4 regions of the Chitinophaga sp. 05T412 genome follow, and region 3 is predicted to be linked to each of the others. Evidence: riboswitches for the same ligand, from Rfam matches in the RefSeq annotation. Region 3 holds a riboswitch; each other region holds the start of a gene.
What was found. Region 3 has a riboswitch for cobalamin ahead of AC1DFM_RS17755 (DUF5074 domain-containing protein). Riboswitches for the same ligand answer to the same signal wherever they lie in the genome.
Positions count from the first base shown of each region.

Region 1 (3,152 bases), on a different contig from region 3:
ATCTGGCGCGGCGTAGGATTGGCGCTCGTCACCGTACCACTCACCACACTGGCCGTATCGTCACTGCCTATAACGGACATCCCACAAGGCGCGGCACTCAATAACATGATGCGACAACTCGGTGGCTCCTTCGGCATCGCCATGGTAAATACCTATCTCGCCAACCGCAACGCCCAACACCGTTATGACCTGGTGAGTCACTTACATACTGACAACCCCGCCGTAGTAGCCCGCCTCAATGGATACACCCAATTCTTCCTAAGCAAAGGTGCGGCACTCACAGACGCCCACGGCAAAGCCCTGAAACTCCTGGACCATACCGTTACCCGTCAAAGTACCCTACTCAGCTTCAGCGACACCTTCCTCCTGGTAGGCATTATATTCCTGGTAACACTCCCCCTGCTTTTCATGGCTTCATCCAGGCAAAAATCAGCAGCACCAGTAGTTATAACGGATCATTAATCTATCACAACTGCCATATTCATGCAGCACAAATTCATTATCTTAGTATAAAAAAATGCATCGTCTGTTTTACCTCTTCATCGGGCTACTCATCCCCTCCCTCACTGTATCTGCACAAACACCTACAGATGCTGTGAAAGCAGCGGTTACCCAATTGTTTACCGCCATGCGCAACGCCGACAGCACCGCTCTCAAAGCCTGCTTTGCCCCGGATGCCCGGCTTCAGTCCGTGACCACCAAAAGCAAAGATGTACAAACTACCAGCGTCGACGAGTTCGCCTCCATCATTGGAAAACTGCCTGCCAATGCCGCCGATGAACGCATCGAATTTGGCAACATCTCTATTGATGGTACCATGGCATCTGTATGGACACCGTATCGCTTTTATTTTAAACAACAATTCCACCATTGCGGCGCCAACTCCTTCCAAATGGTACAACTGGATGGTAAATGGAAAATCCAGTATATCCTGGATACCAGACGCATGGACGACTGCGGCGCAGAAAGTGCGGCTAAATAACGCTTCCCGAAAAAACCAACCATTCTCCCCTATTTGCTTTTCTGTTTTGCATCAACAGAATAATAACCTACTTTTGCCCCATTATGGTTTATTCCTGTCCACTCCGGCCAGTAATAATTAAAAGGGAATCAGGCGTAAATCCTGAACAGTCCCGCTGCTGTAAGTCTCAACTAATGCAAAGGCATCACTCTTGACCACTGTTGTTCATTCAATGGGAAGGTCGCCAGAAGCAGAGACAAGTCAGAATACCTGCCATACCATTCATTTTTGAGCTTTCGTGGAATGAAGCTTAGGGATACATGCAAGCTACAGGCAATGCCTGTACCATATGCTTTCCTAATTATTTTTTCTTCGGTCGAAGGCTGTTGATGAAACATTAACAGAGAAAAAAATTTATGCAATTCACTGAACAAATACGTTCACTGATAAGGGGATGCTTATGTCTGATGGGATTCATCATCTGGCCATTCACCTTCATTACAGCGCAACAAACAGATACCACTACCACTCATCTGAAGGAGGTATCCGTTACTGCGCCCCGGTCAGGCAAGGAAATAAGCCCCGGACAAAAAATGCAGGAAAAAGAACTCAGCAGGCTGGGTACTCATTCTGTTGCCGATGCCATCCGCTTCTTCTCCGGCGTGCAAATCAAAGATTATGGTGGTATAGGAGGCCTCAAAACGGTGGATATCCGCAGCATGGGATCTAACCACACCGGCGTATTCTACGATGGCATAGAGCTGGGCAACGCCCAAAACGGACAGGTAGACCTGGGCAAATTTTCATTGGATAACATGGAAGAAATTGCCCTGTATAACGGACAAAAAAGTAACATCTTCCAACCGGCCAAAGACTTTGGCTCCGCAGGCTCCATTTATTTAACATCTCTCAAACCCAAATTTGCACCCGGTGAAAAAAGCCATGCAAAAGCAACCATAAAAACAGGCTCCTTTGGGCTGTTCAACCCTTCTATTCTCTGGCAACAAAAAATCAGCAAACATACCGCCCTTTCCTTCAGCAGTGAATGGATTAATGCCACCGGCAGATATAAGTATACTTATAAAAAATTCAACGACCAACACGTCCTCCTATACGATACCAGCGACTACCGCAGGAATAGCGATGTAAATGCCGTGCGGGTGGAAGCCGGACTCAACGGCACTATCAAAGGCGGTGAATGGAATACAAAAGTGTACTATTATGAATCCGCCAGAGGACTTCCCGGCTTTATTGTAAATGGTGTATTTGGCCACATAGATCGTTTGTGGGACAAAAGCTTTTTCGCTCAATCCTCTTTCAGGAAAGAAGTGACACCACGTTATAGCATCCTGCTCAACGGGAAATACGCCTACGACTATACGCATTACAAAACGCAGGATACCGCACAGTTTCCGGTAAATAATCACTACTACCAATACGAAATGTATTTCTCGCTGGCGCAGCAGTATGCCCTCACCAACTGGTGGACCATCTCCCTGTCCGGCGATTTTCAATGGAATAAATTAAACGCCAGCCTGGACAGCTTCAGCTATCCCGTCAGGTACACCACCCTCATTGCCGCGGCATCTGCAATGAATTTCAAACGGTTCAGCGCACAGACCAGCCTGCTCACCACCCTCGTGAAGGAAACGGTGAAAGTCAACACCGCAGCACCGTATCAACAAAAATTCACGCCGGCCATTTTTATTTCGTGGCAGCCTTTACCAACACCAGACCTGAAAGTGCGTGGATTTTATAAACGTATCTTCCGCATGCCTACTTTCAATGACCTCTACTATACGGCAATCGGCAACCACCTGCTAAAACCGGAGTTTGCCACACAATACGATGCAGGCATCACCTGGAATAAAACATTTACCGGTAAATGGCTGTCAATAGCAAACGTAGAAGTAGACGCCTATTACAACGAAGTAACCGATAAAATTGTAGCCATCCCCGGACAAAACCAGTTTGTATGGACCATGATGAACCTGGGCAAAGTAAAAATTAAAGGCCTCGATGCTAAAATCAGCGGCAGCTGGCCTATCACACAACAACTGCAACTCAACACCAAAGCCACTTATACCTTCCAGCAGGCATTGGATTATACCAATCCGATGGATGGCTTTTATGGGCAACAGATTGCTTATATTCCCCGACATAGCGGTACGCTACTCCTCGCGGCCGACTA
Region 1 is NZ_JBFTLN010000008.1:190,873-194,024, reverse strand. It holds gene AC1DFM_RS18925 (DHA2 family efflux MFS transporter permease subunit) at 1-462, shown strand, start outside; gene AC1DFM_RS18920 (nuclear transport factor 2 family protein) at 518-982, shown strand; cobalamin riboswitch at 1,050-1,253, shown strand; gene AC1DFM_RS18915 (TonB-dependent receptor) at 1,378-3,152, shown strand, end outside.
Region 1: it holds a riboswitch for cobalamin, as region 3 does, so the genes downstream of both, AC1DFM_RS18915 (TonB-dependent receptor) here and AC1DFM_RS17755 (DUF5074 domain-containing protein) in region 3, are expected to answer to the same signal.

Region 2 (3,152 bases), on a different contig from region 3:
ACGTGTTTATTCCGGCGCTACTGGCCGGCAACAGCGTGCTGTACAAGCCATCTGAATATGCCACCCTCACTGCTTTACAAATAGAAACCTTGCTGGTAAGAGCCGGCGTGGATGAAAATGCTTTTAAAGTAGGCATCGGTGGCAAGTATGCCGGCGAACAACTGCTGGGCCTTCGCTTTGATGGCTACTTCTTTACCGGCTCCTATAAAACCGGGAAATCCATCTATGAAAAAGTAGCGCAGAAAATGGTGCCCTGCCAAATGGAACTGGGAGGTAAAGACCCGCTCTATGTAACAGATGATATCACCGACATCGCCGCAGTAGCTGCAGCTACCGCCGATGGCGCCTTCTATAATAACGGACAAAGCTGCTGCGCCGTAGAACGGATATACGTACACGAAAAAGTATACGATGAATACGTGGCTGAATTTGTAAAAGCTGTGCGCTCGTGGAAACTGGGTCTTCCTACTGATGAAGGCGTATACTTTGGCGCCTTAACCCGGCCGGAACAACTGGAGGTACTGGAAGCACAGGTAAAAGATGCGCTGATCAGAGGCGCTACCTTATTGCTGGGAGGAAAACGCATTGATCATGATGGCAACTTCTTTGAGCCCACCGTGCTGGTACATGTGCACAACAAAATGAAAGTGATGCAGGAGGAAAGCTTTGGGCCCATTATCGGTATTATGAAAGTACAGTCAGATGAAGATGCCATACACTTTATGAATGAAACGGATTATGGCCTGACCGCATCTGTATATTCCAACAGCCAGGCGAGAGCAGAAGAAATTCTGTCGCAGGTAAATAGTGGCACTGGTTATTGGAACTGCTGCGACCGCGTTACTGCCGGGTTACCCTGGGCGGGCAGAAAACATTCGGGGTTTGGTGCAACGTTGTCGCATCAGGGAATACGCGCTTTTACGAGAACAAAATCATGGCAAATGAAGGCTTAGCCGAAAGCTGAAAGCAAAAAGCAAAAAGCTATTGTTGCGAGTGATTAAAGCGTTAATAATATACGCAATGATCATGCGCGACAATAGCTTTTTGCTTTATGCTTTTTGCTTTATGCTCCATTTCCCGTACGTTTGCATCCACAATTGGTTCCCGCCATTGGCGGGATTAAAAGGGAATCCGGTGAAATACCGGAGCTATCCCCGTAGCTGTGATCCTGCATTCATTTTCGAATGAATCGTTTTTTCCGGATACTCCAAACCACTGTCTGCCAACTGCAGATGGGAAGGTTACCGGAAAAGCAGGAGAGCCAGAAGACCTGCCAGCTGTAAACAATCATTCAGCGCTTTCGGGTGAAAGGCCAGGGATGTAAGCCTAACGGCATATATTCTATTGTGTAAAGTATTATTTACCCCAGGGCGCCTTATGCAGATGTACTAACATCGGCCTTTTGATTTGTTGTTTTTTTCCGGACCAACCATCCGGACAGGGAAAGGTATGTCATCAATCAAAACAAGTATTATATGAAAAAACAGTTATTGTCCTGCTTATTTGTAGCGTTTACCCTATTGATCGCTTCCTGTAAAAAAGAAGACGCATTAACATCGTCCTCATTACAAAAGTTAGACGTCAACACTAAAACCGGTGTTACCGCCTCATTGATCACCGGCAAGTATGCTAATGGGTTCTTTATTGCCAACGAAGGCTGGTTTGGGCATGGCACCGGCGACCTTCATTTTTATTCGTATAGTGGTGATAGTTTGGTACAGAATGTATATCAACTGGAAAACCCTACGGGCGCATTAGGCGGCGCCTCCAACACACTGCAATTTGCTACCTTCTTCAACAACAAGTTATACATCGTGGTAAAAGCAGGCGGCCCGCTGGTAGTTACCGATGGTGGCAGCATGGTGGAAACAGGTCGCATCAGTACCCTCCCTGCTAACGATGGACATGCCTTCCTCGGCGTAGACGCTACCCATGGCTTGCTGAGCGCTGCCGATGGCGTATATCCTATTACGTTACCATCCCTGGCAGTAGGTACTAAAATCAGTGGCGTATCCGGCTATACCGGCGATATGCTGAAACTCGGCAGCTACATTTTTGTATTATCTCAAACAGATGGTATCGTAGCACTGAACAGCAGCACTTACGCGGTAGTAAAAAAATTCGGCGCCGCTAACCTTGGCTTTGCGGCTGGTAAAGATGGGGCAGTATATGCTACCACAGCAGATTCCCTGGTGCGTATTGATCCCGCTACACTCACCCGCACAGCGGTAAAACTGGGCTTCACCGTACCGTCTCCATGGGGTGCATGGCGTCATGCAGGCATCAGCGCTTCTACGCAGGAAAGTGCTATTTACATTGTGCGTAACAACGGCTTTGCCGGCGGTACCCAATTGTATCGTTATGTAATTGGCAATGCAGCCTCTTTAACTACACCATTTATCACGCTGCCTACCGGCCAGTATTTCTATGGTGCAGGCGCTGCTTATAACAAAGAAACCAATGAACTGGTAGCCACCACCCTCAACGGATCAATGACCGGTAACATCAACCGTGTATTGATTTACGATGCCACCACTACTACCCTGAAAAAAACATTGACGTACAACGGCTGGTACTTCCCTGCTATGCCGGTGTTTCATGAATAAATAATAATAAAAGGCTGACGAAATCGTCAGCCTTTTATTATTATCCTGCATTTACCGTTTCCAGCAAAGTGTAATGTACATCGGAGAGGGATTGTAATTTCTTAGCGGCCCATTCCGGCGTAATATCACGCTGTGGACTGGCCAGCAACTCATATCCTACCATGAATTTCTTCACAGACGCAGAGCGTAATAATGGCGGATAGAAGTGCATATGCCAATGCCACTCCGGATGTTCACCGCTATTCACAGGCGCCTGGTGCATACCCGCGGAGTAAGGGAAGGACGTTTCAAAAAGATTATCGTACTTAGTAGCCAGTATTTTCAGAATCGACGCTAATGCCTGTTTTTCATCTTCTGTAAAATGCGTCATATCCGGTACATGACGTTTGCTGACAATCATGGTTTCAAAAGGCCATACTGCCCAGAAAGGCACCAGTGCTACAAAATGCTCATTTTCTACCAGCACACGTTCCTGCTTCTCTAACTCCTGCGCAATATAGCTTTGGAGTAAGCTTTTACTGGTAGCCTCATAGTATTTTTTCTGGT
Region 2 is NZ_JBFTLN010000025.1:21,435-24,586, forward strand. It holds gene AC1DFM_RS33690 (aldehyde dehydrogenase family protein) at 1-953, shown strand, start outside; cobalamin riboswitch at 1,082-1,292, shown strand; gene AC1DFM_RS33695 (DUF5074 domain-containing protein) at 1,476-2,606, shown strand; gene AC1DFM_RS33700 (UDP-glucose--hexose-1-phosphate uridylyltransferase) at 2,647-3,152, opposite strand, start outside.
Region 2: it holds a riboswitch for cobalamin, as region 3 does, so the genes downstream of both, AC1DFM_RS33695 (DUF5074 domain-containing protein) here and AC1DFM_RS17755 (DUF5074 domain-containing protein) in region 3, are expected to answer to the same signal.

Region 3 (3,152 bases):
ATCATGATGCAAACAGAAGCATACTTGTCGATCCTATCCGGGTTGTGGACGTTGAGGGCAACGAGTATAGAAGTGAAGAAGTACTACTGGGGACGCAGGATCGTAGCAATGATCTATATACCGATACACCACTTAAAACAGTCATAAAAATATCCAAAGTATTGCCCGCTGTGAAAATGCTAAAAATATTGCCTATTAACTTCTTTGACCCAGCTCCAGGTACCGGACATTTTAGTCTTGAGTTAAAGGACTTACCAATTACCTGGAAATAATTTTCATTGGAGAGCTATATTACCTTTAACAGATATAATGAGGCTGTCCGGGTTTCCGGACAGTCTCATTATATCTGTATCTAGCCTAATTAAAAGAGTACGTAAAGAAAATTCCCGCCGGGAAATTCGTGTAATTCTTATAATTAGCACTTACAGCAGCTTTATTGCTGAAGTTAAACACGCTGATATTATTAATCAGGTAATCCCAGCCATAGCCTTTCATGGTATTCATATATACTTCGCCAGTCACCGGATGCACGGCAATGTTGTTATACACAATATTGGCGTTTTCTACCATTGATTTTGCATCCACCATAAATTCTGTGGAGCCCATGCTAAAAATATGACGGTATATTTTGGTGCCGGCGCCGCTAAAGTAAAGTGTATCTCCTTTGGCTGTAATGCCTGGCGTAGCGCCCCAACCGGCACTTACACTACCCGCAGTAATATCGTTGGCTTTGATTAAAGAGTAGTCCCTGTAATTGATTTTGGAAATTCTGGCGGGAGATCCGGTGGTAGATACCCAGAGGTTACCATCACTGGCTTTTATCACGCCACTCACACCGGCTTTCATATCCAGCGCATAAGTGAGGGTATCTTTATTAGCTTCTACTACGTATACTTTTGATCCGGCAGCGGCGAAGATCTTATTATTGGAAATGGCCATGGTCATCTTTGCGGCAGACCGGGTTCCCTTGATGAAGGTCAGTGCTTTGGTAACGGTGTTGAAGCGATACAAACCGTTATTGTCGCGGATAATTACATTTTCTTCATTCAGCACCGCCACATGTGTAGGCCAGCTGAGCGTTGCCAGTTCGTCGTTGTAGGCCGCTTCCTTTTTTAATGTTTCCGCATTGGCCACTACCAGTAGCCCATCATTATTAAAAGAATTTCCCATGGCATTTGATTTACCATTTTGGGAGATGATATACACTTTGTTGTTATTGATACATAAATCCTGCGCCGTATTGCCCAGATAAGTACCATTGGCTTTAAAATAAGCGCTGTCCGTTACAATGCCGCGGGGACTGATAAAGGTCAATGATCCATTCTCTGTGGTCATGTTTCCTTCATTTAATACAAATGTGCCGTATTTGTATTTTCCGTATACAGTAATAGCTGCTTGCGCCGATGTTTGCTGGTTATTACCAGAAGCGGTTACTTTAATGATATGTTCTCCTAAATCATTGGACACAAATTTAAAAGTGGTATCACTTACTCCTGCATCCTTACCATCTACCAACCAGGCGAAGGTACTGCCCTGATCTGCTTTCACTTTAAAGAACAAGGTATCTTCCTGCGCCACACTGTTTTGGGAAAGCACGTTTACAATTTGCAGGCCTGTTCCATTCGGCATTGGTACAGTGTTATCTTTTTTTGAACAGGATGCTGCCACAATGGCGATCAATGCCCCGGAGGCTAAAACGCTTTTTTTCATAAATTTTACTACTAATGGTTGTTCTCTTGATGCTATTTTGATATTTAAAAAAACTGACCTTATTACGATCTTCCGTTGTACCCTCTCCTCACCTCTTCAGATTTTTTCACAAAAAGGGCCCTCCCCGCGGTATTCGCAGGTGTTACGCTATAAAAATTCCATTCGCTACAGGGCACACGAATCAATGCTTAAAGACGCTATAAACAAGTCTTTAGTGCAGTTGACAGTAGGCCAAAATGATCCGATAGCCTGGCCGGACGACATATGAAAACAATAAGACCCTGAAATTATTTCAGTGCAAGTTGTTATCTAAAGCCTCATCCCCGAAAGCTTTTGAAATATATCTGCATTGGCAGGTCTCCTGGCTGGTTCTCACTTTAGACGGCCTTCCCATTTTTTTATTCGCTAAAAAACAGTGGCGAGTAGAATGTCAAAGTGTTGTGATAGAACTTACAGTAGCGGGTCTGCTCAGGATTTCCACCTGATTCCCTATTAATTTTAACATCCTGAAATGGGTGCTAAAAACCTAATGCGGCGTGAAAGTACGATAAAATCCTGATAAAGAAGAGGATAGATAAAAAAGAGGAATGGGTTACCGCTTAACAAAATCCGCTATGCGCTGATTCGGCTCCAGGTTTTCACRCAAATAGTAAAATACCGTATCCGTATTAAACGATATTTTTTCGGCAGCAACGATCACGTTGTTTTTGTAATCTTCTGCTTTAAACATAAAAAGCGTATACCCCTGTTCTATTTCAAATTGCAGATTCAGTTCATCTACATTATCCGGCAGTACGAAAACCGGTTGACTGGTATCTGAATGCCAGCCGGAGAAGAATCCATGAAAAAAGAAGACGCCCTCAAATACAATTTCCAGCTGATGGTAATAACACAAATCAGTACTGCCGGCAATGATCAAATTATGACCGTCATATTTATAAACATGAAAATCCAGCCATACATCCTTTCGTATGATGCTATCAATCAGATGCACTATTTCGGAAACATAGGTCGTTGTCATTACTTTATTTTTGCGATCATGCCCTGCTATTAATCCTCAACTCAAACACGCGGCCATTGGAAAGATTCACCTTTACATTCCAATAATAAGTGCCGCCATCTTCTACCTGAATAATTTGCTTTGTCAGATTAGCTTTCAGTTCGTCCTCCGGCCAAAAGAAATTTATCCAGATAATTTTCTTCCCGTTTTCACCGATAAATCCAACATACTGTTTGCCATAAAAATCCCAATTATTCCGGAGGGATTTTAACGTTTTATTGTTCATTTGCTGGAGCTTTTCCCTGACAATATCTGCTGCACGTTTTGCCTCCGCGGGGGTAGGCGTAAACCGACCCGTTGCTTTCGGATATATATCCTTAGCTGCTTTATGGCTGGCAGGAAATATGTGGCTTACGGTCCCGGTTTGCCCCAACACGGTTTG
Region 3 is NZ_JBFTLN010000007.1:315,854-319,005, forward strand. It holds gene AC1DFM_RS17750 (hypothetical protein) at 1-272, shown strand, start outside; gene AC1DFM_RS17755 (DUF5074 domain-containing protein) at 358-1,710, opposite strand; cobalamin riboswitch at 2,045-2,256, opposite strand; gene AC1DFM_RS17760 (hypothetical protein) at 2,303-2,731, opposite strand; gene AC1DFM_RS17765 (hypothetical protein) at 2,748-3,152, opposite strand, start outside.

Region 4 (3,152 bases), 240 kb from region 3:
CTACATCAAAATCCTGACTGAGTACATTATTCATTTCTCCGGCAATCCGGCATTGGTAGTGCTTAAACCGGATATTTTTTGAGGCAGATATATCACTGGTGTACCACGGTTGTTCGTAGTTAACGGGGATGTTCGCGGAGTTGTTATAACGTTCGCCTACGTAAATAAAACTGTAGTTCAGTCGCCACGACTGATATTGTATACTCGAAATAAGTGATCCGCTATGCCAGGGGACATAAGGAATTTGTCCGCCATAAGTCACCTTTTGTAATTCGGTACTTTTTCGTTTGGTAAAATCCTGTGCCGACTGATAAGTATACGCCGCTCTTATATTGAAGAAGATATTTTTGGGAAGATTAAAAGCCATATCGCCCACAATGTCCACTCCCCTGATTTCTACCATCCCAACATTCATCATGGTCCAGCGAAACATGCCACTGCCTTTTGGAATAGCGAGTATTTTATTGGTGACCTGGTTAAAGTAGCCATCTGCCTGGATTTGCCATTCACTCAACAGCGATCCCGGACGACTTTTCCCATAGGAAAATCCGAGGTTGTATTGATGGGTATATTCGGGTTGCAAACGGATATTACCAATATCCGTGTAATAGAGGTCATTAAAAGTAGGCATCCGGAAGATATTCTTATAGAAGGCGCGGATGTTAAAATCTCTATTTGAAAAAGGCTTGTAGGAGAAGAATACCGCGGGCGTTATTTCATGCTTCGTGGGAGCTGCTGCTGCGGAATCTCCCTTAGAAGTATTTCCGATGGTAATCTGTTCATTCACAAAGGTACCTAAAACACTGGCCTGTATTTTCACTTTCCCAAATTCCCCTGCGCCGGCCAGGGCTACGAGGGAGGTGAATCTTTTAGGGAATACAAAACCATCCAGGTTAGCGGTCAGCGTATTGTACTGAACATCTGTGGACAGATTGATATCAATTTTTTTCGACACGGCATATTTGTTGGCAACAGATCCATACCATTCCTGCTGGCGAAAAATATTATTGATATACATTAACGTTGTATCCGGGTTGAGATAGCGCATGTAGTCATTAGCGTACTTCGCGTTGACTTGTAAATCGTACCCTTTGACAATATTTTTCTGGTAAGACCCTTGCACGAAGAAGCTCCGGTCCCACTGCCGCTGTGAGCGTTTCCAGATATTGTTAACGATGGCGCCGGGAATGCCTTTTTCAGAATCATAAAAGTATGCCTTCGCATTCCACCAACCCCGGTTGATATTGCCATATAGTCCACCTTCTACTCTTACGGCATTGATATCTCCATTTTTTCTGATGGCAGTGGTATCCCAGGCAATACTGTGAGAGTCATGAAATACTCTTTTATAACGGTATGGATAACGGCCGGAAGATTTAACATATTCTCCACTTACGGAATAGTTAACGTTTGTTGAAAGCTTCTGCTCAAATAATACAGATGGGTTGATCAGATCAAACGAACCTGTTTTAAAAACACCTTTGAAATGGGTAGTTCTGGAAGAATCGAAAACAGGCTTCCGGCTTCTCAGATAGATGCTGCCTGAGGAGCCATAGTCTTTGGCGGGTTGAAAGATCTCGCTTTTCTGACCGTTGTAAACAGAGATAGATTCGATATTATCCATGGAAAACTTCCCAAGATCTATTTGTCCGTTTTGGGCATTTCCTAACTGGATACCRTCATAAAATACGCCCATATGGTTAGTGCCCATACTGCGCATATCAACCGTTTTCAGGCCACCTATACCGCCATAGTCTTTTACCTGTACACCGGCGAAATACCGGATAGCATCTGCTACAGAAAAGCTGTTCAAACTTTTCAACTGATCATCGGACAATTTCTGCGAAGGAATCACTTCTCTATATCCAATGGTGGAAATAGTGACCCCCTTCAATGTTCTGACACGCATCGTATCTACGCGTGTAATGCTACGATCGGTTTGCTGTCCGTACAGATGAATGCCAATAGCCATTAGAAATAGCATTGGCAACGCTTTTAATGCGTTTTGCATATAGGTTAATAGTTGAAGTCGCCCGATGACTACACCGGAAGACATACTAAAAAAATTCCTGAATAAATTCAGTGGTAGCTGTATTCAAAGCTTCAACGCCGAAAGCTTTAAACGTATCTGCAATGGCAGGTCTCCTGGCTTGTTCTCACTTTGAACGGCCTTCCCATTTTTATTTTCTAAAAACAGTGGCATGCAGATGTCAAAGTGTTATAACAGAACTTACAGTAGCGGGTCTGCTCAGGATTTTCACCTGATTCCCTATTAATGCTAACATTGTGAAATCATGTTAGCAACCAAATTGCGGCGTGAAAGTACAATAAATTATTGAATAAGAGCAAGGAGGAGAATAATTATGAAGCAACAGCACGGGGAATGCTGTTGCTCATCTTTCTATAGATGACAAAAAACAAAACACCACACTAGATAAATTAAATACACCGGGATGTTCAGGTCCTGGCTACCAGAAATATTTCTCCGCTGGCAGGCAGCAGATCATCTGTTCTTCCGCTGAAATATCGGTCTGTCATATCTTTCGTGGAAATCGTTTGTATATCTTTTAATCCCACTTCTTTCGCCAATGCGACGATTTCTTCTTCTGAAAAAAAACTGACAAAGGGTGTTCCTGAAGCAGCAGCTCCTTTAATCGCCATTTCCAGCAGGGGCTGATCTTCCGGCTCCAGCAATGCTACCGGCAAATAAAAGGCGATAGCTATCAATGATCCAGATGTCAGCAACATCATTTTCCGGAGCGTGTCTATAATTGCTTCCCGGGTAAGATAAAGGGTAACACCTGTGCAGGAAACAAAAGCGGGTTGCTGTACCTGGAAGCCGCTGTGCAACAGCTCTTCCCACCAGGAGGACACTTCAAAGTTAACCGGCACAAAATGAAGATTATCGGGCATGGGGTATCCTTTTTCAAGGAGTCGTGCTGCCTTCCAGGTCAGGGTATTGGGTTGGTCTATCTCGTATATATCTACTGGTGCGCTGATGGCTTTATTTCTCTGCGCAAACGTATCCAATCCTGCGCCGAGCAGCACATACTGTTTTACGCCTTTGGCAATCTGTTCTTTCGCCAGGTCTTCAATAAACCGGGAACGGGCTACAATAGAGGCCCTGAGCCGCTTCGTATACTTCATATCGG
Region 4 is NZ_JBFTLN010000007.1:74,942-78,093, forward strand. It holds gene AC1DFM_RS16800 (TonB-dependent receptor) at 1-2,011, opposite strand, end outside; cobalamin riboswitch at 2,119-2,326, opposite strand; gene AC1DFM_RS16805 (class I SAM-dependent methyltransferase) at 2,458-3,152, opposite strand, start outside.
Region 4: it holds a riboswitch for cobalamin, as region 3 does, so the genes downstream of both, AC1DFM_RS16800 (TonB-dependent receptor) here and AC1DFM_RS17755 (DUF5074 domain-containing protein) in region 3, are expected to answer to the same signal.